2 regions of the Bacillus sp. OTU2372 genome follow, and region 1 is predicted to be linked to the other one. Evidence: a T-box and tRNA genes for the amino acid it is inferred to sense, from the RefSeq annotation. Region 1 holds a T-box; the other holds one or more tRNA genes.

Region 1 (15,021 bases):
TAAATAAAATAAGCAGCGCACCGCTTATGGCTAAAGGAACAAGGATTCTATCTATGTCAAAAGTAATTAATTCTGTTTTAAAGGTCGTCCCAATATTGGTGCCGAGAATAATGCCAATAGATTGAGGAAATGTCATAATCCTAGCTGAAATTAATCCGATTGTAATAACCATTACCGCCGAGCTGCTTTGCAATAGTGCGGTAATAAATGTACCGGTTAACATTCCTTTTAAAGGTGTACTGGTTAGTTTAATTAACCATGTTTTTAATTTATTGGCTGACAAATTGAATAATCCAAACCGAATAATCGTCATTCCAAAGATAAATAATAAAATACAAAGTATAAATAATAGTATGTAAAGCATATTATTTGGCCCCCTCCCTTCATTGTATGGGTGCACCTGAAGGGACATGCCAATTTTTTAGACAAGTATCTTGAAACTTTCATATATAGTGTGAATTTAAGTTGACCTTGTATCAAGGTTATATTATAATTGCAAGGTACATGGATTGAATGTAAGTGTGTTGTGTTTCGGAGGGAGGGAAAGAGAATGTCTAAAACCGTCGTTCGTAAAAACGAATCGCTTGAAGATGCTCTTCGTCGCTTCAAACGTACAGTATCAAAAACTGGTACTTTGCAAGAGGCAAGAAAGCGCGAATTTTATGAAAAACCAAGTGTAAAACGTAAGAAAAAGTCTGAAGCAGCAAGAAAACGTAAGTTTTAAGAGAGGGTGTAATATATGAGTCTTCTCGAGCGTTTGAACAATGATATGAAACAAGCGATGAAAAACAAGGAAAAAGACAAACTCTCAGTTATTCGGATGGTGAAAGCATCACTTCAAAATGAAGCCATCAAGCTCGGTACACAAGAGCTTTCCGAAGATGCAGAGTTAACGGTCCTTTCTCGCGAAGTAAAACAACGCAAAGACTCCCTCCATGAATTTGATAAGGCTGGTCGTCAAGACCTAGTTGATAAATTGCGTACAGAACTTGAGATTCTTGAGCTGTATTTACCAAAACAGCTTTCTGAAGAGGAACTGTCAGAGATTGTCAAAGAAACGGTCGCTGAAGTCGGCGCAACATCAAAAGCGGAAATGGGAAAAGTGATGGCTGCTATTATGCCTAAAGTTAAAGGTAAAGCAGATGGTTCGCTCGTTAATAAATTTGTACAACAACACCTTTCATAAGTATTCTGACATAAAGACTGCAGGTAATATGCCCGCAGTCTTTTTACATATTTGGATAAATTTGAAACTTTTTAATGACTAGGGACGTATAACAGATAGTCAGAAAGAACTGAATAGAAAGGGGGGGCTTATATGATTGAATTTCTAACAAACCCTGTTGTTGTAACTGTCCTATTAACTATTGCAGGAGTCGGAATCGTTTTGGAACTTTTTACAGCCAGATTTGGTATTGCAGGTTTAATAGGGATATTTGCGCTAATCTTATTCTTTTATAGTCACTTTCAAGCAGGTTTAGCAGGATTTGGAACATTACTTCTATTTGTTGCCGGAATTCTGCTTATTTTTTTGGAATTTTTTTTACCTGGGGCGATAGCAGGTACACTAGGAGTCGCAGCCCTAATATTAAGTCTGTTTTTAGCAGGCCAAAATGCCTTGCAAATTGGAGTTTCCATTTTAATTGCCATTGCTGTCTCAATTTTTATATTCTTTTTGATGATTAAGACCTTTGGAAAAAAACTTGTTTTATTTAATAGGATGGTATTAACCGAGGCCGCTAGAAAAGAGGATGGATACGTTTCAAATATTAATCGAACTGATCTTCTAGGGGTGGAAGGCCATACTCTTACCATCTTACGGCCGGCAGGAACTATTGTTATAAACAATGAACGCGTGGATGCAGTTTCGGAAGGCGGTTTTATCGAGAAGAATGCCAAAGTGAGGGTCATCAAGGTTGAAGGGGCCCGCATTGTCGTCAGAGAAGTATAAAAAAAGCAGGAGGAGATTGAATATGGATATTATATCAGGGGGAACTATTTTTATTATTGCAGTTGTTATCATTGCCCTTATTTTTTTAGGAATATTACTATCATTTGTACCAGTCATGCTGTGGATTTCCGCACTGGCTGCAGGAGTCAGGATTAGTATTTTTACATTAGTTGGTATGAGACTTAGACGTGTAACCCCAAGCAGGGTCGTAAATCCACTTATAAAGGCCCATAAAGCCGGTTTGAATGTCACAACTAATCAGCTTGAAAGTCACTATCTTGCGGGTGGTAATGTCGATCGAGTGGTCAATGCGTTAATCGCAGCGCACCGTGCCAATATTGAATTATCCTTTGAACGATGCGCGGCCATTGACCTGGCAGGACGTGATGTATTAGAGGCCGTGCAAATGAGTGTAAATCCAAAGGTAATTGAAACGCCATTTATTGCTGGTGTGGCTATGAATGGGATAGAAGTAAAAGCGAAAGCAAGAATTACCGTCAGGGCCAATATAGAGCGTCTTGTCGGTGGTGCTGGTGAAGAAACAGTTGTTGCCAGAGTGGGGGAAGGCGTTGTATCCACCATCGGTTCGTCAGATAGCCACAGCAAAGTTCTTGAAAATCCGGATTTAATTTCGCAAACCGTTTTGTCGAAGGGGCTTGACGCCGGGACAGCTTTTGAGATCCTTTCGATAGATATTGCTGATGTTGACATCGGTAAAAATATCGGGGCTGAATTGCAGACAGAACAAGCAGAGGCAGATAAAAAAATTGCTCAGGCAAAGGCAGAAGAACGCCGGGCAATGGCTGTTGCTCAAGAACAGGAAATGAAAGCAAAAGTACAGGAAATGAGAGCTAAAGTAGTGGAAGCAGAAGCGGAAGTACCACTTGCAATGGCAGAAGCACTTAAATCAGGAAATATCGGTGTAATGGACTATATGAATTTTAAGAATATTTCTGCTGATACTGATATGAGAGGCTCGATTGGAAAGATGACAGGTGACAAAAAGAATGATCAATAATCCCCGTGTTGCCAAAAAAGGAGGGGGACAGGTTTGGAAACTATTTTAATCATGATTGTCGTAGGAGTCATCTCTATGATTTTTAGGAAAACAAAAAACAACCAAGGACAATCAATTAGAAAACCCTTTAGGAGTAGCTTGGGGGATTTTCAAACCATGATAAAAGAAATTACTGATATTCCGAAAGATACAATGATAGTACAAACAGAAAAGAAGCAGGGTCCGCTGCAAGGTAACCAAGGTAAGCTTGAACAAGAATTCCTGCGGGTAAGACAAGATTCTGAAACAGGCAGGATGGGGATGGCAGCGGCGCGAACTCAAACTGCAAATGGAGGACCGATAAAAAATCAAGAAGAAATAAAATTCCCTTTAACAGAAAATCCAGATCCACGTACAGTTATAAGTGGAATAATTTGGTCGGAGATACTAGCTGAACCCCGTTCAAAAAATCCTTATACTGTGAAAAAACGCACGAGTTGATTTGAAACGAGTAGAAAAAGAAGTGCTAGAACCCCCTTTTGTCTCATAAATATGAGATGAAAGGGGGTTCTTTTTTATGGCAAAAAAATGGGGCCAACGGGTTCGAAATTGGATGGCTAATAAAATGGATCTTCCTCAGGATGTCATGATGGATCTACCTCGAATTACGATGATTGGACAAATCCATATATATGTGGAAAATCACCGCGGCCTGCTGTCCTTTACTGATAAAGAGCTCCGTTTGTTACTAAAACAAGGGCAATTGTTAATTAAAGGTAAGGGTTTTGTGATAAAAACCATCTTACCAGAAGAGATTTTATTGGAAGGAAAGATTGATCAAGTCATTTATATAAATGATATTGCGGGAGGAACAAAATGAAGAACCAGTGGATTGAATTTCTATATGGCAGAGTTATAGTAAAAGTATCCGGAAAAGGGCTTGAACGTTTTTTAAATGTATTAACAAGAAATGGTTTACATATTTGGAATGTCAAACGGCATGGGACCGAGACGATTACATTCAAAATACGGGTCCAAGATGCTCTTAAGATTAGAAGGTTTGCACGAAAAAGTGAATGCAAAATTTCCTTTTTACAGCGAGAGGGTGCTCCATTTTTACTTAAAAGATTATGGAAAAACAGCGGCTTTATGTTAGGAGCCGCCGCCTTTATATTTATCATTTTCCTCCTTTCAAATATGATTTGGGGTATTGAGATAAAGGGGGCAAAACCTGCAACTGAGTATCAAATTCGCAAAGAATTGGACAAGATGGGTGTTAAAATTGGAAAGGTTCAATTCTTTGTAGCCAACGTGGAAGGGATTCAAAGAAAATTGACCAATAATATTGGCGCATTAACATGGGTTGGTGTGGAATTAAAAGGGACAACCTACCATCTGCAAGTGGTGGAAAAAAATGAGCCTAAAAAACCTGAGCAATTTTCACCGCAAAACCTGATTGCAAAAAAGAAGGCCATTATTGTAAAAATGTTTGTTGAAAGCGGCCAGAAAGTTGTTGATATTCATGACCATGTTGAAAAAGGACAATTACTCGTTTCAGGAGCATTCGGACAAGAAGACAACCCTGAACTAACAGCCGCAAAAGGTGAAGTATGGGGGGAAACTTGGTATAAAAGCCATGTCGAGCTTCCATTGGTCACCAAATTTAAAGTGTATAATGGCAAGGAACAGCAAAAACATTTCTTATTATTAGGAAATTTAGAAGTACCTATCTGGGGCTTTGGGAAACCTGAATTTAAGCATTATGAGACCGAAAAAAATGTGCATAACATTCGCTTTTTAAAATGGGAGCTGCCTATTTCTTATGTAAATAAAACAATCCGGGAGCGTGAAGTGTACGAAAGGAGCTATTCTACTAGTGAGGCTGAAAAAATGGCATTAGAACTAGCAAAAAAACAAATAAAAAGCAGTCTAGATGAGGATGCTAAGATAAAGGATGAAAAAATTTTACACAAAGCAATGGAAAATGGTAAAGTTATACTAGATATCCATTTTAAGATAATTGAAAACATTGCAGTCGGACAACCGATTTCCAAGGAGACTCCTGATGACAGAAAAATTAACAACCATTAATGTACAGTTAGAAAATCCGGCAGAAGCTATTACGCTGCTAGGAAATTCTGATCAAAACCTAAAAACAATTGAAGAAGAGCTGAATGTATCGATTATTACAAGAGGTGAATCTGTCAGTTTATCCGGTGATGAAGATAAGGTGATTATGGCGGGTGAAATAATCGACAGATTGATCTTTGTAATCCGAAAGGGTATAAATATAGGTCAACGAGACGTTCTTTATGCTATTCAAATGGCTCAAAAAGGCACACTAGATTATTTTGTGAATCTATATGAAGAAGAAATCGGTAAAAATATTAAAGGGAAAACGATTCGAATTAAGACGCTGGGCCAAAGACATTATGTGACAGCCATAAAGAAAAATGACTTAGTGTTTGGAATTGGTCCTGCCGGAACCGGTAAAACCTATCTTGCAGTCGTAATGGCCGTCAACGCTCTCAAAACAGGACAAGTAAATCGAATTATTTTAACAAGACCTGCAGTGGAAGCTGGTGAAAGTCTGGGCTTCCTGCCAGGCGATTTAAAGGAAAAAGTTGACCCATATCTACGGCCTCTGTACGATGCGCTAAACGATGTCCTAGGGGCAGAACATACCCAGAGGCTAATTGAACGGGGCACAATCGAAATTGCGCCGCTTGCCTATATGAGGGGCCGTACGCTAGATGACGCTTTCGTTATCTTAGATGAGGCGCAAAATACCACTCAAGCACAAATGAAAATGTTCTTGACCAGGCTGGGATTTGGATCAAAAATGGTGATAACAGGCGACCAGACCCAAGTAGATTTACCGAAGGGTGTAAAATCAGGCCTAATTGTGGCAGAAGAGATTTTACAAAATGTAAAAGGGATTTCATTTATCTTTTTAGAACAAAGTGATGTTGTTCGTCATCCTCTTGTCGGCAGAATCATTGAAGCCTACGAAAAGAAGGGTAACCAACAGTAAAAAGAGGGGTAAACCTTTTTGGTTTACAGGGATAAACCTTTTTGGTTTATCCCTTTTTCCATATTTACACAAATATTTTCTATTTAAGGTGAAACTTTCCCGAAAAACTGATATGATTTTACAAAAAGCGTATTTTCTAGTAGTATTTTGTTATTCTTTTACTATAACAATGATGAATAGGGCCGTGGTTGGGGGGATTTAGTTGGATAAACTACAGCAGAACTTCATACGGATACGAAAATTACTTGATATTACTTTTTTTCGAATTTTATTTTTTATTGTGCTAGGGATAATTTTGGTTGGGGCGATCTACAACAACGTTAAACCAGAAAAACTTGAGCTAAGCTTGTTCTCCGTAGCAGAAAATACCATTCGTTCTCCCGCAACAGTAGAAGACAAGGAAAGTACCGAAAACAAACGGAAAGAGGCTATTAATCAGGTACAGCCTGTATACGCTTTGAAAAATGAATATACACAAAATCGAGTTGATTTAATATCTTCTATTTTTCAATCAGCGATAGAGGTTAATAATGAAATTGAGGAAGATAAGAGAAAGCAGGAAGAAAAAGCTTCAGAAGAAACGATAAAGGAACCAAGTGATTCCGATAAAGAGTCACAGCTAAAAGCAAAATTGACTTCAAGTGTTTCGAAGGATCTTTCTAATCAAGTTTTTACTGCCTTAATTCATGCTGATAATGATGAACTAGCTATTGCGAAAGATTTAACTGTTACGGCAATCAGTAATGTGATGACCAAAAGAATTTCTGCTGATGAGGTGGAAAATGCTAAGAAAAGGGTAGAAGAAGAATTAAAGTACACCACCTTAAATGATGAATTAAAATTAGCTGCTATTGAATTAGGGAGATATGCTGTCATTCAAAATGAGTTTTATGACCCTAATGCAACAGAGGAACTCAGACAACAGGCCGCAGAAAAGGTTGAGCCTGTAAAAATCCTTCAGGGACAAATTATTGCTGAAGAAGGGGAATTAATTAATCAGGATATATTTCGGCAATTAAAATTGGTAGGTCTCATAAACAATAACCATTCATATAAGCCGCTTATTGGTTTAATCGTGTTAATTACCATAAGCCTATCAGCTATTTATTACTATTTTCATCAAATGAAATCACTCCCGGAGAAGCGCCAAACCGCCTTATTATTGTATGGGATTATTTTTATTCTCTCGATTTTTATCATGAAATTCATTAGTATCCTGCAAGTTTTTAGCTTTGAGGGCATCGGTTATATTTTTCCGGCTGCAATGAGTGGAATGTTAATTAAAATATTAATTGATGAAAAGCTGGCTATTTTTATGTCTATCCTTTTGGCTGTATGCGGGAGTATCCTTTTTAATGAGGGGATTACCGGAACACTTAATTTTTCAGTAGGGATCTATATCCTTTTTAGCAGTATTGCAGCTATTCTGTTTTTAAACAGTCAAAATCGCCGTTCAAAAATATTCCAATCAGGTTCCTTCGCAGCGATGATTAATGTGTTAACAATAGGTGCGTTAATGCTGCTCCCCAATGGACAGTATTCAGGAACGGAGTACGGCTACTATCTAATCACAGCACTTGTATCCGGGATCAGCTCTGCTGTGTTGACTGTAGGGTTATTACCATTTTTTGAAGCAAGCTTTGGAATTCTTTCTTCTATAAGGCTGATTGAATTGTCAAACCCTAATCACCCACTCCTAAGAAAAATACTAATGGAGGCCCCCGGAACTTATCATCATAGCGTAATGGTGGCAAATTTAGCCGAATCTGCCTGCGAAGCTATTGGGGCAAATGGGCTTTTAGCAAGGGTTGGTAGTTATTATCATGATATCGGAAAAACCAAAAGGCCGAACTTCTTTATCGAAAACCAAATCAATCATGACAATCCCCATGATCGGCTGCCGCCAGATAAAAGTGCACACATTATTATTGCTCATGTAATCGACGGGGCGGCTATTTTAAAGAAATATCACATGCCGAAAGAAATTATTGATATCACAGAGCAGCATCATGGAACAACATTGCTAAAATTCTTTTATCATAAAGCCCTTCAGAGCGAGTCGGATAGTAAAGAAGAGGAATTTCGCTATCCCGGCCCTAAAGCACAAACAAAGGAATCTGCGATCGTTGGTATCGCGGATAGTGTAGAGGCAGCAGTACGCTCGTTATCACAGCCTACACCGGAAGTAATCGAATCGCTTGTAAGAAAAATTGTGGCTGAACGGCTAGAAGATGGACAGTTAAATGAATGTGATATTACGATGAAAGAAATTGAAACCGTCTCTCACGCATTATGTGAGACTTTAAAGGGGATATTTCACTCAAGAATTGAGTATCCAGAATTAACAAATACAAAGCAGGTGAAGCAAGCATGACATTACTCATTGATAGTGTGGACGAAACAAATGAATTGACAGAGCAGCAAATGCTTGAAATAGAAAGAATAATTAATTTTGCTGCTAGGAAGCAGCTGATTGAAGAGCATAGTGAGGTATCTATAACCTATGTTTCGAATGAGAGGATTCAAGAAATTAATCGTGAATACCGCGATAAAGATACCCCCACGGATGTCATTTCATTTGCAATGGAAGAGCTTGGAGAGGGTGAGGTAGAATTATCAGGAGTGGATATGCCCCGAATCTTAGGCGATATTATTATCTCGATCCCAAGGACAAAGGAGCAGGCTGAGGAATATGGCCATTCTTTCGAGCGAGAGCTAGGATTTTTAGCCGTCCATGGTTTCCTTCATCTTTTAGGCTTTGACCACATGACAGAGGAAGATGAAAAGGAAATGTTTACATTGCAAAAGGAAATTTTGAACGATTATGGACTCACACGATAAACGGAAACGATTCGTCTTATTAAATTCCTTTTCGTATGCAGTTGCAGGAATTCTGACAGCTGCTCAAAACGAAAGAAATATGCGATTTCATCTTATTAGCTCACTAATCGTTTTAGTGTTATCCTTTTATTTTTCAATATCAAAACTAGAGTGGATTTTCATACTCTTCGCTATTGGGGGGATGTTTGCCCTAGAATTAATGAATACTGCAATTGAGCGGGTAGTAGACCTGGTTACAACAGAATTTCATCCGCTTGCAAAACAGGCTAAAGATATTGCCGCTGGAGCTGTTTTCGTTTATTCGATATTAACAGTAATCGTGGGCATCATCATTTTTTTGCCCTATGTATTAAAGCAGTTCTAGAAAGCTTACTAATTAACAGGATTTTAACTAATTTGAAATACGTTGATCGTTTCGGTAAAATAACTAAAATAATTTATTTTTAGAAGACAAGTTACATTATGAGAAAATTCTAATTTTTTAAAATTTTTATTACTTTTTCGCTACACCTAATGATTTTCTCTAATATTTGAGGTAAAATAAAGAAACAGCAGTTCCTGCTGGAAGGGAAGACGTTTTTGTGAACATTGAACAATTAATGGAAGAAGCAAAAAAGGCAAGAAATAAAGCATATGTTCCATACTCTAAGTTTGGAGTTGGAGCAGCATTGTTAACAACAGATGGGAAAGTATATCACGGCTGTAATATTGAAAATGCGGCTTATAGTATGTGTAATTGTGCCGAGCGTACGGCCCTTTTTAAGGCTTACTCTGAAGGTGACCGAGATTTTCAAATGATGGCTGTTGTTGCGGATACAGATCGCCCTTGTTCCCCATGTGGTGCATGCAGGCAAGTAATATCTGAGCTATGCCCAAGTGATATGAAAGTGATATTAACCAATCTTAAAGGCGATGTAAAAGAATTAACGGTAGCTGAGTTACTTCCTGGTGCCTTTTCTCCGGAGGATTTACATGCAAACTAAAGGGAATGAAAACGGATACAAATCAGGATTTATTTCAATTATCGGACGGCCGAATGTAGGGAAATCAACCTTCCTTAATCGGGTGATTGGTCAAAAAATTGCCATAATGAGTGATAAACCGCAGACAACTAGGAACAAAATTCAAGGAGTGTTATCCCTTCCTGATGCGCAAATGGTTTTTATTGATACACCAGGTATCCATAAACCAAAACACAAATTGGGCGACTTTATGATGAAGGTAGCACAAAATACACTTAAAGAGGTTGATTTAATTTTATTTATGGTAAATGCCGAAGAAGGATTTGGACGCGGGGAAGAATTTATTCTAGAAAAATTCCAAACCGTTAATACCCCTATCTTTCTCGTCATTAATAAAATTGACCAAATACATCCTGATAAATTGCTGCCTATTATTGAATCATATAAAGAAAAATATGACTTTAAAGAAATCGTTCCAATATCCGCATTAGAAGGGAACAATGTTGAACGATTATTAGAGCAAATTAAAGGCTTTTTACCTGAAGGGCCGCAATATTATCCAGCTGACCAAGTTACTGATCATCCGGAACGTTTTATTATTACCGAAATGATTAGGGAAAAGGCACTTCATTTAACAAGAGAGGAAATCCCTCACTCTTTGGCGGTTGTTTTGGATAAGATGGAACGGCAGTCAAATAAGGATATTATTCATGTTATGGCAACAGTTATTGTTGAAAGAGATTCACAAAAAGGTATTATTATTGGTAAGCAAGGGAGCATGCTCAAAGAAATTGGCAAGCGGGCCCGGGTAGATATTGAAAATCTTCTTGGTTCAAAAGTATTTTTAGAGCTTTGGGTTAAGGTACAAAAAGATTGGCGTAATAAAATGTCCCAGCTTCGTGATTATGGCTTCAATGAGGATGAATATTAACAAAACCCTATCTAAAATATTAACTATTAAACAAGATTATGCATGGACAACATTAACAATTATTTCGTCTTATATTTTGGCAAAGGCAGGCTATGATAATTATAAGGTTTGGGATTTAACATTAGGCTAGTCTAAATAATGAAAGGTGGGGTTTTCGATGATGGATTTTACGTGGAAAGTATTCCTCCAGACAGGTAATATTGACACATATCTTCTCTTTAAGGAGCTTGAGAAGGAAAACCAAGAAATACCCGGAAATCAGAATGAAGATCTAGCACAAATTGATTTTCCCGTTTCATAAGTTTGTTTTCGCTCTTACGTTAGAAGGTGACAAAAAATGCTTCAGAAATATGAAGGCATTGTCATTAGAACCACAGATTATGGTGAAACTAATAAGATAGTAACGATATATACCAGAGAAGGTGGTAAGATTGGCGTTATGGCTCGTGGAGCCAAAAAGCCAAATAGCCGCCTTTCCTCTATTTCCCAGATTTTTACACATGGATATTTCCTCTTGCAAACCGGTTCTGGTTTAGGGAGCCTGCAGCAGGGAGAAATCATCACTTCCTTGCGCGCTATTGGAGAGGATATTTTTTTAACAGCCTATGCCAGTTATATTGTTGAATTAACAGATCGATGTACTGAGGATAAAAAACCAAACCCGTTTCATTTTGAATTGCTTTATCAGACACTTAATTATATGAATGAAGGCTTTGATCCTGATATACTCATGAATATATACGAGATGAAGATGTTAAATGTAATGGGACTCTACCCGATTTTAGATCGATGTTCTATCTGTGGCAGTTCTGACGGTCATTTTTCATTTTCAATTCGGGAAGGCGGATTTATCTGTCATCGCTGTTTGGATAAAGATCCATATCATTTTCCATTATTACCAGCAACTGTTAAATTATTACGGCTATTTTATTATTTTGATCTTACCCGCTTAGGAAATATTTCAGTTAAAGACGAAACGAAGGCTGAATTGAAAAAAATTATCACAGCCTATTATGATGAGTATTCAGGTCTTCATCTTAAATCTAAGAAGTTTCTTAATTCGATGGATCATTTTCGTAATCTGTTATAGTTACCTTGTTGACAATGTTAGAAGTTTTCGTTACTATTTCCTAATAAAGGCTATTTTCGCATATATTATTAAGGTCCAGAAGCAACAAAGTTTACGAAAAGAGCCTCAATAAAATATTTGCATTGACGGAGAGTAGTAATTAGTCAACTCTATAAAAGCGAACCTAGGGCGGTGTGAGCTAGGGTATAGGGCACTAATGAAGGCGTTCCTGAGCAATCGTGTTGAAGAAACACAATTTAAGGAGGCTGCATTTAAAGCAGCAAATAGGGTGGAACCGCGGGTAACTCTCGTCCCTATGCTTGTTAAAAGCATAGAGACGGGAGTTTTTTTATGTCTCCCACTATCCATTTAAAAAAAGGAGCGAGAAAACAATGAATGTAACAATGGAACAAATCGTTTCACATGCGAAACACAGAGGATTTATTTTTCCAGGGTCAGAGATATATGGAGGTTTAGCTAATACTTGGGATTACGGTCCATTAGGCGTAGAATTTAAAAACAATATCAAGCAGGCTTGGTGGAAAAAATTTGTTCAAGAGTCTCCTTATAATGTCGGCTTAGATGCCAGCATCTTAATGAATCCAAGAACTTGGGAAGCCTCAGGTCATATTGGTAATTTTAATGACCCAATGATTGACTGTAAAAACTGTAAGGCCCGTCATCGTGCTGACAAACTAATTGAAAATGCCCTTGAGGAAAAAGGCATAGAAATGGTGGTAGACGGGCTTCCATTCGAAAAGATGGAAGAATTAATCAAGGAACATAACATTGCTTGTCCTGACTGTGGCAGCCATGATTTTACCGGTATTCGCCAGTTTAATTTAATGTTTAAAACATTCCAAGGGGTAACGGAAACTAGTACAAATGAAATTTTCCTTCGTCCGGAAACCGCTCAAGGTATTTTTGTAAATTTTAAAAATGTACAACGGACAATGCGGAAAAAGTTACCGTTTGGGATTGCACAGATTGGTAAAAGTTTCCGAAATGAAATTACCCCTGGTAATTTTACATTCCGAACAAGAGAATTTGAACAAATGGAGCTTGAATTTTTCTGCAAACCGGGTGAAGAGCTAAAATGGTTCGATTATTGGAAGCATTTTGCTGAAAACTGGTTATTATCTCTAGGTCTAACAAAGGAAAACATTAGGCTTCGTGACCATTCAGAAGATGAGCTTTCCCACTATAGTAATGCGACAACCGATTTTGAGTTTAAATTTCCGTTTGGCTGGGGCGAACTGTGGGGCGTAGCTTCAAGAACAGATTATGATTTAAAGCAGCATATGGATTTTTCCGGTGAAGATTTCCATTATTTAGATCAGGAAACGAATGAAAGGTATGTACCATATTGTATTGAACCATCACTTGGTGCTGACAGGGTTACTCTAGCTTTCTTAATCGATGCCTATGATGAAGAACAGCTTGAAGACGGTACTTCGAGAACGGTGATGCATTTCCATCCTGCATTAGCACCATATAAAGCTGCGGTATTACCGTTATCGAAAAAACTGTCTGAGGAGGCGAAAGAGGTATTTGCTGATTTATCAAAACACTTTACGGTGGATTATGATGAAGCAGGCTCTATCGGTAAACGCTACCGCCGCCATGATGAAATTGGTACACCATTCTGTATTACCTATGATTTTGACTCTAAAGAAGACCACATGGTTACAGTGCGTGACAGAGATACAATGGAACAAACCCGTCTCCCTATTTCTGAATTAGTAAACTTTTTACAAGAAAAAATGGTGTTTTAAGTAAGCTAAAGGTGCGGATGTCCGCACCTTTTATCTTTAACCATTATTATTTAAAATAGCGGAAAAGTAGTATATAATATTTCTAAATCAAACGAGGCAAGAGATTATTGTATTTTTAAGGTGGTGAGGACAATCGAACTGACTAAACGCCAGGAACATATATTACAGATTGTAAAAGATAATGGTCCTATAACTGGTGAGCAAATTGCTGACCAATTGAGTTTAACACGTGCTACACTACGGCCTGATTTGGCAATCCTAACAATGGCAGGTTTTTTGGATGCACGGCCGCGGGTTGGCTATTTTTATACTGGAAAGTCGGGCACTCAGCTATTGACTGAAAACCTGCAGAAAATTTATGTCTCGGATTATCAATCTATCCCTGTGGTAGTAGGTGAAAGTGTTTCGGTTTATGATGCGATCTGTACGATGTTTCTTGAAGATGTGGGTACTTTATTTGTAGTGGATCAAAACTCGAATCTAGTCGGGGTATTGTCGAGGAAAGACTTATTGCGGGCAAGTATTGGCAAACAAGAGCTTACCAGTATCCCTGTCAATATCATCATGACCAGGATGCCGAACATAACAACATGTGAACGTGAAGATTTATTAATTGATGTTGCCAGGAAACTAATTGAAAAGCAAATCGATGCCTTGCCTGTCGTAAAGAAATCGGAGAGCGGGTATGAGGTTATTGGCAGAGTGACAAAAACAAACATTACAAAAGCCTTTTTGGCTTTAGCTGATGAGGAAAGATAAATAGGAAATGGAGCTGATGAGGCAGAATGAGCGCGCCGATCATTTATGTGGTCTCTGATTCAGTTGGGGAGACAGCTGAATTAGTTACGAAAGCAGCAATTAGCCAGTTCAATGGATCTGGTATGAAATTAAAGAGATTTCCTTATGTGGAGGATAAAGAACATATCGAAGAGGTTTTATCACTGGTTTCCCATGATAAGGGAATGATTGCTTATACCCTTGTAAAACCAGATATGCGTACATATTTGAAGGAGAGAGCCGATGAAGACGGTATACAAGCTGTTGATTTAATCGGGCCTATTATTGATCAAATTCAAATTTTCAGCGGGAAAACACCATTATGTGAACCTGGTTTGGTAAGGAAACTTGATGAGGATTATTTTAAAAAGGTTGAGGCAATCGAATTTGCAGTAAAATATGATGATGGACGAGATCCAAGAGGGCTCTTAAAGGCTGATATCGTTTTGATTGGAGTTTCAAGAACCTCTAAAACCCCATTATCTCAGTATTTGGCACATAAACGGTTAAAGGTGGCCAATGTACCACTGGTTCCGGAAGTAGATCCGCCGGAAGAACTATATAAAGTTCCAATTGATAAATGCTTTGGGTTGAAAATAAGTCCGGAAAAGTTAAATAATATTAGAAGAGAACGGCTGCTTTCCCTAGGATTAAACGATCAAGCAAGCTATGCTAATATTGAAC
Region 2 (15,021 bases), on a different contig from region 1:
ATTCCGCAGTAGCTCAGTGGTAGAGCTATCGGCTGTTAACCGATCGGTCGTAGGTTCGAGTCCTACCTGCGGAGCCATTTTATGGAGAGCTGTCCGAGTGGCCGAAGGAGCACGATTGGAAATCGTGTAGGCGGGTAACCCTGTCTCAAGGGTTCAAATCCCTTGCTCTCCGCCATAATATATCGGGCCCCTTGGTCAAGCGGTTAAGACACCGCCCTTTCACGGCGGTAACACGGGTTCGAATCCCGTAGGGGTCACCAATGTTTTTTTCTAATATCGAAAATAACTCTTATTAAATGGAGGATTAGCTCAGCTGGGAGAGCATCTGCCTTACAAGCAGAGGGTCGGCGGTTCGATCCCGTCATCCTCCACCATAATATTTAAGTTTCTATTATCGCGGGGTGGAGCAACGAGCGTTGCTTCGGTGAATAATCTGCGAGTTGTATCAATCGAGCTTCTGCTTGAATAAGCATTCTGAGATTGATACAGTCCATGTAAACTTGGAGCATGGAAGAACTATATATTTTCTATTATCGCGGGGTGGAGCAGTCCGGTAGCTCGTCGGGCTCATAACCCGAAGGTCGCAGGTTCAAATCCTGTCCCCGCAATTCGGTCTGGTAGTTCAGTTGGTTAGAATGCCTGCCTGTCACGCAGGAGGTCGCGGGTTCGAGTCCCGTCCAGACCGCCATATGATGGCTCAGTAGCTCAGTCGGTAGAGCAAAGGACTGAAAATCCTTGTGTCGGCGGTTCGATTCCGTCCTGAGCCACCATTTATAAGGTTTTGCCGGTGTAGCTCAACTGGTAGAGCAACTGAATCGTAATCAGTAGGTTGGGGGTTCAAGTCCTCTCGTCGGCACCTGAAGCTGGCAAGTTTGTTTTTATAGTGGAGGGGTAGCGAAGTGGCTAAACGCGGCGGACTGTAAATCCGCTCCCTCCGGGTTCGGCGGTTCGAATCCGTCCCCCTCCACCATTTATAGGGGTATAGTTTAAAGGTAGAACGAAGGTCTCCAAAACCTTTGGTGTGGGTTCGATTCCTACTACCCCTGCCAATTATATTGTGGCGATTGTGGCGAAGTGGTTAACGCATCGGATTGTGGTTCCGACATTCGTGGGTTCGATTCCCATCAGTCGCCCCATAATATAACCAATTCTTATAAGCATTGGGCTATAGCCAAGCGGTAAGGCATCGCACTTTGACTGCGACATGCGTTGGTTCAAATCCAGCTAGCCCAGCCATTCTGCGGAAGTAGTTCAGTGGTAGAACACCACCTTGCCAAGGTGGGGGTCGCGGGTTCGAATCCCGTCTTCCGCTCCATAATATCCGGCGGCATAGCCAAGTGGTAAGGCAGAGGTCTGCAAAACCTTTACCACCGGTTCGAATCCGGTTGCCGCCTCCAAAATTTCTAAATAAGCAATAGCCATTATATTTTGCCGGGGTGGCGGAACTGGCAGACGCACAGGACTTAAAATCCTGCGGTAGGTGACTACCGTACCGGTTCGATTCCGGTCCTCGGCATTGCTTTAAACAACATAATACGCCGGTGTGGCGGAATTGGCAGACGCGCACGACTCAAAATCGTGTTCCTCTGGAGTGTCGGTTCGACCCCGACCACCGGTATCAGTTGGTTTGAAAAAACGTTTCCCACTAGGAAACGTTTTTTTGTTTTAACTTAAATTATGTTTGAGTGTATTTTTTATTAAATTAGGAATAATAATTAGATAAATAGATTGGCAGAAAAAAATTATTTCTAAAAAAGGCTCTTCAAAATATAAAGTTTGAGGGAAATCGACAAAATTTGCGGAAATCACTTGACTCCTTAATTCAATTTGTGTAATACTTATTAAGTCAGTTCGTTCAATATTTTGTCAAATATGCGGGTGTAGTTTACTGGTAAAACCTCAGCCTTCCAAGCTGATGTAGTGGGTTCGATTCCCATCACCCGCTCCATACATATTAACTAACGCAGTGTATCGTTACATTAAGAGAACGATGCATTGCGTTTTTTTATATTTACAGGAAACAATAACTGGCGGATGACATTTAATTACTATCTGCAGCAAATCAACTGGCAGCTAAACAAAAAGATGCCGATATTACTGGCATCCAACAATTTGATATGAAGCTTCTCCTCCATGTACCTGTGTAAACATGTTCATTAAGGATTCAGTTAACTTGGCAGCATCCTCATCACTGGATGACGGACGCAGATAAATTATTTGCAAGGCATTCCTTGTATTTACCGTAATAGGGGCCTTATCAGAATCAACAAACGGACTTCCAAATGGTCCAGTTGCATCGGAAGACAGAATTAAATGCTCCAAGGAGTTGCTCCTTCCGTTCAAGCCGTTGTATGCCTCGCCCTCCTTCCCAATCCGAATCACCACAGGAGCTTTTAACAGATCATAGTCGTAAACACCGATGGGAACTTGATATTGTAAGGAGAAAAAATTATTAATATCAATCGCACTATGGATAGAAGAAAGATAATTTTGCTTTTGTATCCTTCTAAATAATGCCTCAGCTGAATGACGATATCGGTTAGGATCCTTTCCTGCTTTTTTAAAAATATTTCTCCATTCCTTTATGCCGGGAAGATTTGTTAGCTGCTTGTTTTCCAAATCAAAAAAGATTGATTCTTGGAAAAGCTGGAGCCTGCCTTTCACCATTTGTGGAGAATCTCCTACCGTTATATTTCTATATTCAATTACCCCAATTTTAAAATCGGGTATTAGTTCGCAGATTTCCGCATTAAAACGAATTTCCAACCATTCCACCTCCAAAATTTAATGAAAATAGTTTATCATAAATAGATGTGCAACTAATAATTCAACAACCTAAATAGATAAAAGTCAAAGACGGAAGGAGGAGATAACAGTGGATATTCATGAATTAAAAGAAGAACTTATTGCCTATAGTAAAGAAATCGGTATTGATAAAATTGGGTTCACGACAGCGTCTCCATTTTCCCAATTAAAGAACCGTTTGTTGAGACAACAGGAACTAGGCTATCAATCGGGTTTCGAAGAGCCTGATATAGATAAGCGAGTAACCCCTGCAATGCTGCTGGAAGGTGCTCAGTCGATTATTTCCATTGCTCTTGCTTACCCCGCGAAAATGACAATGCGGGTTGAAAGCAAAAAGGGGGAAAGAAGAGGAATCTTTAGCAGAGCTTCATGGGGGCTTGACTATCATCATATTCTTCGAGACCGGCTCACTAAACTTGAAGAATTTATCATAAATAAAATACCTAATGCCAAGTTGAAATCAATGGTTGATACAGGAGAACTCTCTGACCGTGCTGTAGCAGAACGAGCAGGGATCGGCTGGAGCGGTAAAAATTGTTCCATTATAACCCCGGAATTTGGCTCTTACGTTTATCTAGGAGAAATGATTACCAATATACCTTTCGAACCGGATACACCGATTGAAGACAATTGTGGCTCTTGTACTAAGTGTTTGGATGCTTGTCCAACTGGTGCTTTAATACAGGGAGGTCAGATTAATGCCAATCGCTGCATTTCCTTTTTAACACAAACAAAAGAGCTTATTCCCGATGAATTCCGACAAAAAATAGGGAACCGTGTTTATGGATGTGACTCATGTCAAACAGCATGTCCGATAAACAAGGGGATAAACTTTCATTTTCATAAAGAAATGGAACCCGATCCTGTAGTGGCAAAACCCTTATTAAAACCAATCCTTAAATTAAGCAATCGTGAATTTAAAAAAAGGTTCGGCTCTATCTCAGGAGCTTGGAGAGGAAAGAAGCCAATCCAGAGGAATGCTATTATCGCACTAGCTCATTTTAAAGATGAAAGTGCCGTTCCCGATTTAATTGACGTCTTAGAAACCGAAGCTAGTCCGGTCACTAGAGGGACGGCGGCTTGGGCGCTTGGGAAAATCGGCGGTGAAACAGCTTATGCGGCCTTAAGAAAAGCCAAAGAACTAGAAACAGATATCGAGGTCCAATCAGAAATAGAAAAAGGCTTAAATTTTTATAACAATTAAAGGGCAAACCAATTGGTTTTGCTCTTTTTTAATAGTTAAATCCAACCTTCTTTCATATGTATGAAGGGAAGGGGGTGGATTGTCTTGCGGCATTTACTTCAAGACTTATTTGAAAAACGGGTAAATCAATTTGTTTCTAATAAGCGAAGTCATAAAATATTTTTTCCAAAGGCTGAAATAAAACAGGATTCGGCAGCGAAACGATCAGCAGAGATTGTAAAAGTGAAAGCGGCAGGGAAAATCATCGAAGAGTCTAAGGAGGATGAGTTCCAAACTGTCAAATATCATGCCCACTACCAATATTTAATTAAACAAAATGGAATTCTTTATATGGAAGAGGAAATGGAAGAAAGGTTAGCCAAGTTTTACAAAAATAGCTTAGTAATGGATGAGGAAATTAAGCCGAACCTAGAGCAAGATGATATTCCGACAACAGATACTAGAATCTTGGCTTATGAGAGCCAAGACGAACGGCTAAGCTATGAATATAACCGATTAAAAGCGGTTCAATATGCAGAACGCTGGTGGAATAGCTATAATCCTGCTTATAAAAAGTTTCAGAATGATTGTACCAACTTCATCTCTCAATGCCTTCACGCTGGGGGAGCTCCGATGCGAGGCTATCCAAAGCGGGATGCAGGCTGGTGGCTGCAACATAGTAACTGGAGCTATAGCTGGGCCGTAGCTCATTCTTTAAGGCTATATTTATCAAATTCAAGAAGCGGCCTTCGGGCAAAAGAAGTCAGCAGCCCGGACCAGTTAATATTGGGAGATGTCATTTGTTATGATTTTGAGGGGGATGGAAGGTTCAACCATAACACTCTAGTTACTGGTAAGGATGCTAACGGGATGCCTTTAGTGAATGCCCATACCTATAATAGCCGGATGCGATACTGGGCCTATGAGGATTCATCGGCCTATACTCCAAATATCAAATACAAGTTTTATTCCATCATCGATGAATGATTCTTGAAAGCACGGGACAGAGTGGTATAATTGCTTTTAGAGTTTTAATATGAGGTGAATCTTTTGGCTATACACGTAGTTTTATATCAACCACAAATTCCTTCTAATACTGGTAATATTGCTCGGACATGTGCAGGAACGAATACTCAATTACATTTAATTCGCCCTTTAGGATTTTCTACAGACGATAAGATGTTAAAAAGGGCAGGTTTAGACTATTGGGAACATGTAAATATCACTTATTACGATTCCCTGGATGAATTTTATGAAAAAAATGCTGGTGGTGCCTTTTTTTATATAACGAAATTTGGACAAAAACAATTTACCAGTTTTGATTATAGTGATACGGCTAAGGATTATTATTTCATTTTTGGGCGTGAAACCACAGGCCTTCCAAAGGACATTATTCAAAATAATCTTGATACCGCACTAAGAATTCCAATGATTGAAAATATCCGTTCTTTAAATCTTTCAAATACAGCCGCGATTCTTATTTACGAAGCATTACGTCAACAGGATTATCCAAATCTAAAATAAATTAGTACGGGAGGCCAACAGATAAGGCCTCCTTCTGCTAAAAAGAAAGGATTTTTGCTATGAATGATGTAATCTCAACCATTCTCAACCATCGCTCGATTCGCCATTTTGAGGATAAGCCTTTAACGGACGAGCAAATTCACACGATCGTATCCTGTGCCCAGGCAGCAGCAACATCGAGTTTTATTCAGGCATACTCCATTATTGGTGTGAATGATAAAGAAAAGAAGAAAAAATTGGCTGAATTAACAGGAAACCAAGAATATGTAGAGAAAAATGGGTGCTTTTTTGTTTTTTGTGCAGATCTTTACCGACATACGATAATTGGGGAAAAGGAGCATAAAAACGTGGCCCCATCGCTTGAGAGCACAGAAAAATTTATGGTAGCAATGATTGATACTTCCTTAGCGGCACAAAATGCTGCGATTGCTGCAGAATCTTTAGGGTTAGGAATCTGTTACATAGGTGGAATTCGCAATAACTTGGAAGAAGTGAAAAAACTTTTACACCTACCGGACCGAGTGATTCCATTGTTTGGGCTTGCTGTGGGCTATCCGTCTCATATTACAGATAAAAAGCCAAGACTTCCGCTTAAACATGTTTTTCATGTGGATCAATATGAACAGGATATGGAGAGATATAATGGTCAACTAGATGAATATGACCAGTTGATTTCAGATTATTATGAGACAAGAACAAACGGGCAAAGAAAGGATCGCTGGACCCAACAAATCGCCAATATGCTTTCGAAACAAAATAGAATGTATATGAAAGAGTTTATACAAAAAAATAAGCTCGATTTACACTAAAAAATGACTGCCAGCAAGTGGCAGTCATTTTTTACGAGATAAGAAAGTATAAAAGGTTTTAACTTCGAGAATTGTCCAGCTCCAGCGCCTAGCCCCTCGAGGTCACAAGTCAATCCGTACAAAAGGTTAAAAGGCAACCTTTCGGCCGGCTTGTCTTGTGCTTGTCGGGGCTGACCAAGGCGCTTGCGCTTTTCTTATTTATTAGTACCAGGTTTGTCGTTATACCCCGCTGTGAAGATAGCTGCCAAAAACGCAACCATTACTAAAATAACGATGAAAGTATTCATGTTATGTATTGCCCCCTTTGTCCCGTTTTTAAATAAGATTGTTTAGCTAAAGGACTACTTGATAAGTGGAACCCGCTAAACGGACGCTTTTCTGACACATACAATTTTATTATAGCCTAAGATTTTAAAATGAAAAGAGCAATATTCCTTTTAATGAAATAAAAAAGATAGACAATATCTCGAAATGGTTACGCATGTTCAAGTCTTTTAGTGCATAGAGTATATTAATCGTCTCTGATAACCTACAGGGGGAGGGCCATATGGACATTTTAAAAAAAATCGAGAGGTACCGTGAAGAAGAGGAAAAACTTCGCTGGGAAGGAACATTCGCTGACTATTTATTGTTGTTGAAGGAAAAGCCGTGGGTAGCACAATCTGCACATTCTCGAGTTTATAATATGATCAGGGATGCAGGAATTGAAGAAGTTAAAGGGACGAAGCAGTACAATTTCTTTAGTAATCAATTATTTGGCTTAGAAGAGTCGCTAGAAAGACTTGTTGAAGAATACTTCCATCCTGCTGCCAAAAGGCTGGACGTAAGAAAGCGGATTTTACTATTAATGGGTCCGGTGAGCGGCGGTAAATCTACCCTTGTTACCATGTTAAAAAGAGGGTTAGAAAACTACTCACATACGGATAGGGGTTCCGTTTTTGCCATCAAAGGATGTCCAATGCATGAAGATCCCTTGCATTTAATTCCGCATCATTTGCGGGCAGATTTCTTTGAGGAATATGGGATTCGAATTGAAGGAAACTTATCTCCATTGAACATGATGCGCTTAGAGCAGGAATATGGAGGTAGAATTGAAGATGTTTTAGTGGAAAGAATATTCTTCTCAGAAGATAAGCGGACTGGTATTGGAACCTTTAGTCCGTCTGATCCAAAATCTCAAGATATTGCTGATTTAACAGGAAGTATTGATTTCTCGACCATTGCAGAATATGGCTCAGAATCAGACCCAAGGGCCTATCGCTTTGATGGAGAACTAAATAAGGCGAACCGAGGGATGATGGAATTTCAAGAGATGTTAAAGTGTGATGAGAAATTCCTCTGGCATTTATTATCACTAACTCAAGAGGGGAATTTTAAAGCAGGCAGGTTTGCCTTAATTAGTGCTGATGAGCTAATTGTTGCTCACACTAATGAAACAGAATACCGTTCCTTTATTTCAAATAAGAAAAATGAGGCACTTCATTCTAGGATTATTGTGATGCCGATTCCTTACAATTTAAAGGTGTCTCAGGAAGAAAGAATTTATGAAAAGATGATTAATGAGAGTGATGTTTCGGATGTTCACATTGCACCGCATACGTTAAAGGTTGCTGCGATGTTTACGATCTTAACCCGCTTAAAGGAACCGAAAAAGGGCGATATTGACCTGCTGAAAAAAATGCGTCTCTACGACGGTGAGAATGTAGAAGGATTTAATTTGGCAGATGTGGAAGAACTGAAACGCGAGTATCCAGATGAAGGGATGAGTGGAATAGACCCTCGTTATGTTATTAATCGCATTTCATCGACCATCATTCGTAAAGAAGTACCGTCCATTAATGCCTTAGATGTATTAAGATCGTTAAAAGACGGACTTGACCAGCATCCATCAATTACGGCTGAGCTGCGAGATCGGTATATGAATTACATCTCATTAGCGCGGAAAGAATATGACAATATTGCCAAAAACGAAGTGCAAAAGGCGTTTGTATACTCCTATGAAGAATCAGCTAAAACATTAATGGATAATTACCTTGATAACGTTGAGGCTTACTGCAATAAAGCAAAGCTGCGTGATCAGTTAACAGGGGAAGAAATAAATCCGGATGAAAAACTAATGCGTTCGATTGAGGAGCAAATCGGTATCTCTGAAAATGCTAAAAAAGCCTTCAGGGAAGAAATTTTAATCAGGATTTCTGCTTTTGCAAGAAAAGGCAAGCGGTTTGATTACAATTCCCATGATAGGCTCAGGGAAGCGATTCAAAAGAAATTATTTGCTGACCTTAAGGACGTTGTTAAGATTACCACTTCATCTAAGACACCAGATGAGCAGCAATTGAAGAAAATTAATGATGTTGTCGCTCGCTTAATTGATGAACATGGCTATAATTCGACATCAGCAAATGAATTACTTCGCTATGTAGGAAGCTTACTAAACAGATAATTTGGGTTTAAAATAGTACGGACTGGCAGATAAAACACTGTCAGTCTCTTTTTTTCCAATAAATAAATTTCTATTAACCTAATCTTTTAGACAAAAATTTCTCTATGTGTTTATCTTGTCCAATTAATAGGCAATCAACCAATTGTCAAAATTATTTGTAAATTATTCGCTACTTCTGCATAGGATAAAGTAATCCATCATTTAATTGATTTTTTTCATTCGCGTTATTTTATGTATTTGTTAAAAAAATTGTGCAGTATGGAGTAAATTTTTAATTTAATAAGGAGGGGTTTATAGTGACTGTCGATAACCATCAATTTGTGATTTCTAGAGAAGATTGGTCCCTCCACCGTAAAGGCCACGATGACCAACAGCGCCATCAAGAAAAAGTCCAGGAGGCAATCCGCAACAATCTTCCAGAATTAATTACAGAAGAGAGTATTATTATGTCTAATGGTCGCGATATGGTGAAAATTCCAATTCGTTCATTGGACGAATATAAAATTCGCTATAATTATGATAAAAACAAACACGTGGGCCAAGGTGACGGTGAGAGTCAAGTCGGTGACGTAGTAGCAAGAGACGGTTCGAGCGGGCAAAAGGGGCCAGGAAAGGGTCAGGGTGCAGGTGATCAAGCAGGAGAAGACTATTTTGAAGCAGAAGTATCTTTAATGGAACTAGAGGAAGCACTATTTAAGCAATTAGAGCTGCCGAACTTAAAGAAAAAAGAGGAACAAGAACATCTAGTAGAAAATATTGAGTTCAATGATATCCGGAAAACCGGATTAATGGGAAACATCGATAAAAAACGTACGATGATGTCTGCTTTTAAGAGAAATGCGATGAGTGGCAAGCCTGCTTTCCACCCAATTTACAAGGATGATTTAAAGTTTAAGACTTGGAATGAAGTAGTGAAACCTGATTCAAAAGCGGTTGTGATTGCGATGATGGATACCAGCGGTAGTATGGGAATTTGGGAAAAATATATGGCCCGAAGCTTTTTCTTCTGGATGACACGGTTTTTACGAACAAAATACGAAACAGTAGAAATTGAATTTATTGCTCATCATACTGAGGCAAAAGTAGTTACAGAAGAAGACTTTTTCTCTAAAGGGGAAAGCGGTGGAACCATTTGTTCATCCGCCTATCGAAAAGCTTTAGAAATCATTGACGCTAAATATAATCCACGGAAGTTCAACATTTATCCATTCCACTTTTCTGACGGTGATAACTTAACATCCGACAATGCCAGATGCGTGAAGCTCGTAGAGGAATTAATGAAAGTATCCAACATGTTCGGCTACGGAGAAGTAAATCAATATAATCGCCATTCCACATTAATGTCAGCCTATAAAAACATCAAGGATGAACAGTTCCGATATTATATACTCAAGCAAAAAGCAGATGTTTTCCATGCGATGAAAAGCTTTTTCCAAAAAGAAGAATCCAAATTATACGCTTGAAAAAATTGACAGGAGAATACTCCTGTCAATTTTTTTTGCGTTGTGCGATAGATAAAATAGGGTAAAAATGGCTTTGAGAATTGTCTAGCTACAGCGCCTTTTTTCCCTGATCAAGGCGCTTACGCTTTTCAGACATTACCAATAATACTTTCCCTAAAAAAACTAACAATAAAAAGGCAAGATCATTTTGAAAAGAGGGGGTATTACCGTTGATAAAAAAACCAGTTGGATTACTATTAACAGCAGTCCTTACGATGGGGCTCGCTGCTTGTAATAATGATAACCGTAATGATATAAATGACCGTACAGACAATCGTGTCGGATTTGATTCAAATGACAGAAATAATCGTGTTGTAAATGTTCGTAATAATCGAGATAATGGCATCGATCATAACGGACCACTTACAGAGGATTATTCAAACCGTAACAATAATGAACCTGATTTAGATACAAATCTCTTTAATGATAAGCGAAAAGTCAAAAGGAATAACGATGATACGATTTCTGCCTATTATACAAACTTAAATAGCAGTCAATATCCACACACTCAAGCCGTTTTAATTAGAGATGCGAAATATCAGTATATTACGGTGGATCCTAGACAAAAAAACTGGTTCCAATTTGGCTTTATTCAACCAGGACAAACGAATACACAGCAGCAAAGACCTGCGGCACAGGCACCAGCTCAACAGCAAACAACACGGCAGGCACCGAACCAAGCACCTGCCCAACAGGCGACACCTGTACCTAGACAGCAGCAGACCCAAGCACCAAGTGGTGCTGCACAAAATCAAAATAATACGGTAACGTCAGGAACTGTGAGCCAATATGTCCAACAGGTCATCGATCTTACCAATCAACAAAGAACTAAAAATGGTTTGCCAGCCTTAAAAGCCGATACACAGCTTAGTGGTGTTGCTCAAAAGAAGGCAGTGGATATGCAGCAAAATCATTATTTTTCGCATACCAGTCCGACCTACGGATCTCCATTTGACATGATGAGAGACTTTGGCGTCACTTATAAGTCTGCAGGTGAAAATATTGCTCAAGGACAACGAACACCACAAGAGGTAGTAACCGCTTGGATGAATAGTGAAGGTCACCGTAAAAATATTTTAAGTGCTAACTTTACACATATTGGGGTAGGATTCGAACAAACGGGAAAAAACTGGTCCCAAATGTTTATTGGCAAGTAAGAAAAAACAAAAAACAAACCGACAGATTCTAAACTCTGCCGGTTTGTTTATTTCCTTTAATCGGAATGGTTGGGAATTGAAAGTGAAAAGTGGTTCCTTTTCCAACATCACTTTCCACCCATATGGATCCATCCATGGCTCTGACAATGCTATAAACCACCATCATGCCCAAGCCAGTGCCATTTTTTCCTTTGGTAGAATAGAATGGTTCCCCTAACCGTTCAAGCTGCTGTGGAGACATTCCAACCCCGGTATCCTTTACCTTAATGGTTACATCATTTTGACTATATTCGGTAGAAACATGTAAATATCCGCCATGCGGCATTGATTCTATCGCATTTTTCAGAACGTTTACAAAGCATTGTCTAAACTTTTGTCCATCTCCTTTAATAAATCCTATTATGGAAAAGTCAGTGATAATTTCAACTGAATTTTGGTTTGCTATAGGCTGCAGAATACTGATAATTTGCCGGAGTTCGCTTTTTACATTTAGTTCTTCAAGAGATTCGAGTGCGGGTTTTGCAAATGTCAAATAATCCTGAATAACCCTCTCAGCCGAAAATAATTCTTCCTTAACGATTGCTAGATATTCCTTTCTTTTTTGTCTTGATAAATAATCGTCTTGCAACAGTTGAACAAATCCACTTGCCGCTGTTAGTGGATTTCTAATTTCATGGGAGATAGCAGCCCCCATTTGCTCGACTGCCTTTAATTTCTCCGCCTTAATAAGCTCTTGCTGCATCTCGTTAGTCTTTCTTATAAATTCAATTCCATAGGAAATGATGCCAATACCTAGAGACGGGATTACAAGATAAGCAAACCATGCATCAACAAGGTTGAGCGGTGCATCATCAAAACTCATACCCAGCACTGTCAGTATACCAAGGATCATTCCCATGCATATGGTGCATAAAATTCGCCGGGCGGGAGCTTGTTTAAAAAACCAAGGGTGGAAGCGCCATAGGATAAATGCAAGTGGAATATAAAGAGCCAGGGTTTGCCAAAAGCCAATATTGATTCCATAAAATCCTCTTATAGCAACCATGGCTCCGATCAGTATAGGCCCGATACCGACATATAAACCGCCAAGAACTAAAGGAATCATTCGTAAATCAAATCTAGCGTATGAAACAGGTGCGTAGGAAAATTGAATGCATAACCATATCGTTAAAATAAACAATCCTATGTAAGAGGGCTTTGATAGGGAGAATTTTTTACTTTTTTCAAGATATAATAAACCAACAAATAGTAAAATAATCATAAGAGAAAGATTGAAGAAAAGGTGTTTCGTGATTTCCATTTTCTCACCATCCATAATGAGCTCATAGGAAAATTTTACATTTAATTTTGGCAAGTTACAACAAAATTCGCAAAATATTTTGAAAAAGTGACATATGCATAGTTAATATAAAAAAATAAACCTGGAAGCGATTCACGTTGGAATCCTTCCGGGTTTTTCGTTTATAGAAATGGTATTTCTGCCTCGTGTTTTAGAAAGGTATAAAGCAGAATCAGCTTCTTTAATTAATGAATCGGGAAGGATTGATTTGGTAGGATACATGGTGGCAATTCCAATGCTTAAAGTAATAATATCCGCTATTTCAGAACTTTTATGAGGTACTTTGAGTGAATGAACCGTATCTTTAAGCTGCTGTGCTGCTTGCAACCCCTTCTCTCTGTCTGTAGAAGGCAAAATCAGTGCAAATTCTTCACCGCCATATCGACAAAATGCATCTCGTGAATGTTCTGGAAACAACTGATTAACTGCTTGAGCAATCGTCTGTAAACACCAGTCTCCTTTTAAATGACCATATGAATCATTGTATTTTTTAAAGTAATCTATATCAAACATAACTAACGTAATTGGTGCATGTTGGTCTAGTGCATTAGACCATTCGCTAAGAAGGGTTTCATCGAAAAAACGGCGATTAGCGATTCCTGTTAACCCATCCATATAGGATAAACGGTTTAGCAGTTCATTTGCTTCTTGGAGCTTTTGTTCAGTTAGTTTTCTTTTTGTAATATTTCTTGAAACGATGATGACTTTTTTCTCGCCTTCTTCTTGATAAGGAACACTTTTTAAAGTTGATTCTATCCAAACGTAGTCACCAAACTTGGAACGGTAGCGATAAGTAGATTCGGCTGAACCTCTTTGCAGTGCTCTCTCGAACATGTTATTTGTTCGTTCAACATCGTCAGGATGAATAAAGGTCTCCAATCTTTTTCCTAAAAGCTCGGGATATTCAAATTGAATGACCTCTCTTACTGCTGGTGATATGTAAATATATTCTGATTGATCATTGTGCATGGTAATCATGTCACTGGAATACTCTGCAAGTAAACGAAAGCGTTCTTCGGTTTCTTTTACCCTGATAAGGCTATGTTTTAATTGACTTTGAGTCTCATTGGAATCGACGACAAATACAAAAAAATGATATCCAAACAAACCGCCTGCCAATGAGATAAGATTATGCATGGTTAACACATTTCTAAGGATTTCTGAATTATCAATACGGATCATGAAGATAATTGATATGATCACTAAACCGCATAGATTCATTATAAAAGCTTTTGCGGTGCGATGAATATTTAAGGCTGAAATAAAGCCGCAAACAATTCCTGTTAAAAATGCCCCACTGGCAGGAAGAATAGCAGAACTGTTGAAACCAAATAGTATAATTCTTCCGATAGCGATTAGTATGGCTGCAATAATTGCCGGAATATACCCGCCGAACGCTCCTGAAATCACTATCGCCAAGTGGCGTAAATCTGCATAAATGTTCGGACTAACCTGTATAGAAAACGACATTAAAACATTTCCAAGAATTCCAAAACATATCCCCCAATAAAGCTTAGAGGATAAGGGTGAGGTTGGATATAATGGCTTGTCTTTAAATAACACACCCATTAAAGAAAAAGAAGCAATTAAGAGTGCTGCATTTGAGACGAAATCTTTGAGCATGTAATTTCTCCTGAAATAGAATAAAAGTAAATGTTATGGTACCATATTTTTGTCGAATAATGACAAAGCATTCCAATTATACTATAATTTTGATATTTTTAACAAAGCAGTTAGGAAAACAAAGTGAAATAAAAAAGCTTCCTTCAAAAAGGAAGCTATCTTAACTCTGTACTAAACTTGAACCAATTCTTTCGAAAATACTTTTGCTGCTATTCGTGCATTTCTTTTACCTTGTTCCAGTAGTTCAGGTACTCTTTGCGGATTTAAATCAAAACCTTCGGCCACAATAGTATCACTTACTTCCATTCCTAAGAAGCGGAGAGCAATTTTTAAGTATCGATCCCCCGACTCCAATTCCTGCATTGGTGTTCCGGTATACTGGCCGCCTCTTGTTTGAATATGAATCGCCTTCTTATTAGATAAGAGACCTTTAGGGCCATAAGCAGTATGAACAAAAGTTTTTCCAGAAATAAATAAATTATCAATATAAGCCTTTAATATTGCAGGTGAATTCAAATTCCACATAGGGGAAACAAATACATAATAGTCATACGTAATAAACTCATCGGCAAGAGCATGCATCTTTGAAATTTTTTCTCGTTCCGATTCTAAAAGTTGATCAAGTGTATATCCATA

Evidence for each region. The T-box of region 1 lies ahead of AAHB15_RS22410 (glycine--tRNA ligase). A T-box ahead of a tRNA ligase gene usually reads a tRNA of that ligase, here a tRNA-Gly.
Region 2: it encodes a tRNA-Gly, which carries the amino acid that the T-box ahead of AAHB15_RS22410 (glycine--tRNA ligase) is inferred to sense. The anticodon was not compared.

What each region holds. Positions count from the first base shown of each region.
Region 1 is NZ_JASATK010000018.1:96,533-111,553, forward strand. Features, by position in the region: gene AAHB15_RS22330 (Na/Pi symporter) at 1-364, opposite strand, end outside; gene rpsU (30S ribosomal protein S21) at 551-724, shown strand; gene AAHB15_RS22340 (GatB/YqeY domain-containing protein) at 740-1,186, shown strand; gene AAHB15_RS22345 (NfeD family protein) at 1,319-1,951, shown strand; gene floA (flotillin-like protein FloA) at 1,974-2,969, shown strand; gene AAHB15_RS22355 (hypothetical protein) at 3,003-3,449, shown strand; gene yqfC (sporulation protein YqfC) at 3,526-3,828, shown strand; gene yqfD (sporulation protein YqfD) at 3,825-5,039, shown strand; gene AAHB15_RS22370 (PhoH family protein) at 5,014-5,982, shown strand; gene AAHB15_RS22375 (HD family phosphohydrolase) at 6,185-8,356, shown strand; gene ybeY (rRNA maturation RNase YbeY) at 8,353-8,823, shown strand; gene AAHB15_RS22385 (diacylglycerol kinase family protein) at 8,807-9,187, shown strand; gene AAHB15_RS22390 (cytidine deaminase) at 9,423-9,806, shown strand; gene era (GTPase Era) at 9,796-10,716, shown strand; gene AAHB15_RS22400 (YqzL family protein) at 10,874-11,017, shown strand; gene recO (DNA repair protein RecO) at 11,054-11,806, shown strand; T-box leader at 11,920-12,104, shown strand; gene AAHB15_RS22410 (glycine--tRNA ligase) at 12,178-13,560, shown strand; gene AAHB15_RS22415 (helix-turn-helix transcriptional regulator) at 13,684-14,319, shown strand; gene AAHB15_RS22420 (pyruvate, water dikinase regulatory protein) at 14,346-15,021, shown strand, end outside.
Region 2 is NZ_JASATK010000001.1:251-15,271, forward strand. Features, by position in the region: tRNA gene AAHB15_RS00010 (tRNA-Asn) at 3-77, shown strand; tRNA gene AAHB15_RS00015 (tRNA-Ser) at 84-175, shown strand; tRNA gene AAHB15_RS00020 (tRNA-Glu) at 186-260, shown strand; tRNA gene AAHB15_RS00025 (tRNA-Val) at 299-374, shown strand; tRNA gene AAHB15_RS00030 (tRNA-Met) at 535-608, shown strand; tRNA gene AAHB15_RS00035 (tRNA-Asp) at 612-688, shown strand; tRNA gene AAHB15_RS00040 (tRNA-Phe) at 695-770, shown strand; tRNA gene AAHB15_RS00045 (tRNA-Thr) at 784-856, shown strand; tRNA gene AAHB15_RS00050 (tRNA-Tyr) at 886-970, shown strand; tRNA gene AAHB15_RS00055 (tRNA-Trp) at 976-1,049, shown strand; tRNA gene AAHB15_RS00060 (tRNA-His) at 1,061-1,136, shown strand; tRNA gene AAHB15_RS00065 (tRNA-Gln) at 1,162-1,236, shown strand; tRNA gene AAHB15_RS00070 (tRNA-Gly) at 1,241-1,315, shown strand; tRNA gene AAHB15_RS00075 (tRNA-Cys) at 1,324-1,397, shown strand; tRNA gene AAHB15_RS00080 (tRNA-Leu) at 1,431-1,516, shown strand; tRNA gene AAHB15_RS00085 (tRNA-Leu) at 1,538-1,618, shown strand; tRNA gene AAHB15_RS00090 (tRNA-Gly) at 1,875-1,948, shown strand; gene AAHB15_RS00095 (B3/B4 domain-containing protein) at 2,095-2,766, opposite strand; gene queG (tRNA epoxyqueuosine(34) reductase QueG) at 2,876-4,009, shown strand; gene AAHB15_RS00105 (amidase domain-containing protein) at 4,094-4,975, shown strand; gene trmL (tRNA (uridine(34)/cytosine(34)/5-carboxymethylaminomethyluridine(34)-2'-O)-methyltransferase TrmL) at 5,039-5,512, shown strand; gene nfsA (oxygen-insensitive NADPH nitroreductase) at 5,572-6,321, shown strand; gene AAHB15_RS00120 (PrkA family serine protein kinase) at 6,869-8,764, shown strand; gene yhbH (sporulation protein YhbH) at 9,058-10,227, shown strand; gene AAHB15_RS00130 (CAP domain-containing protein) at 10,437-11,423, shown strand; gene AAHB15_RS00135 (HAMP domain-containing sensor histidine kinase) at 11,452-12,723, opposite strand; gene AAHB15_RS00140 (diguanylate cyclase domain-containing protein) at 12,856-14,385, opposite strand; gene AAHB15_RS00145 (FMN-dependent NADH-azoreductase) at 14,557-15,021, opposite strand, start outside.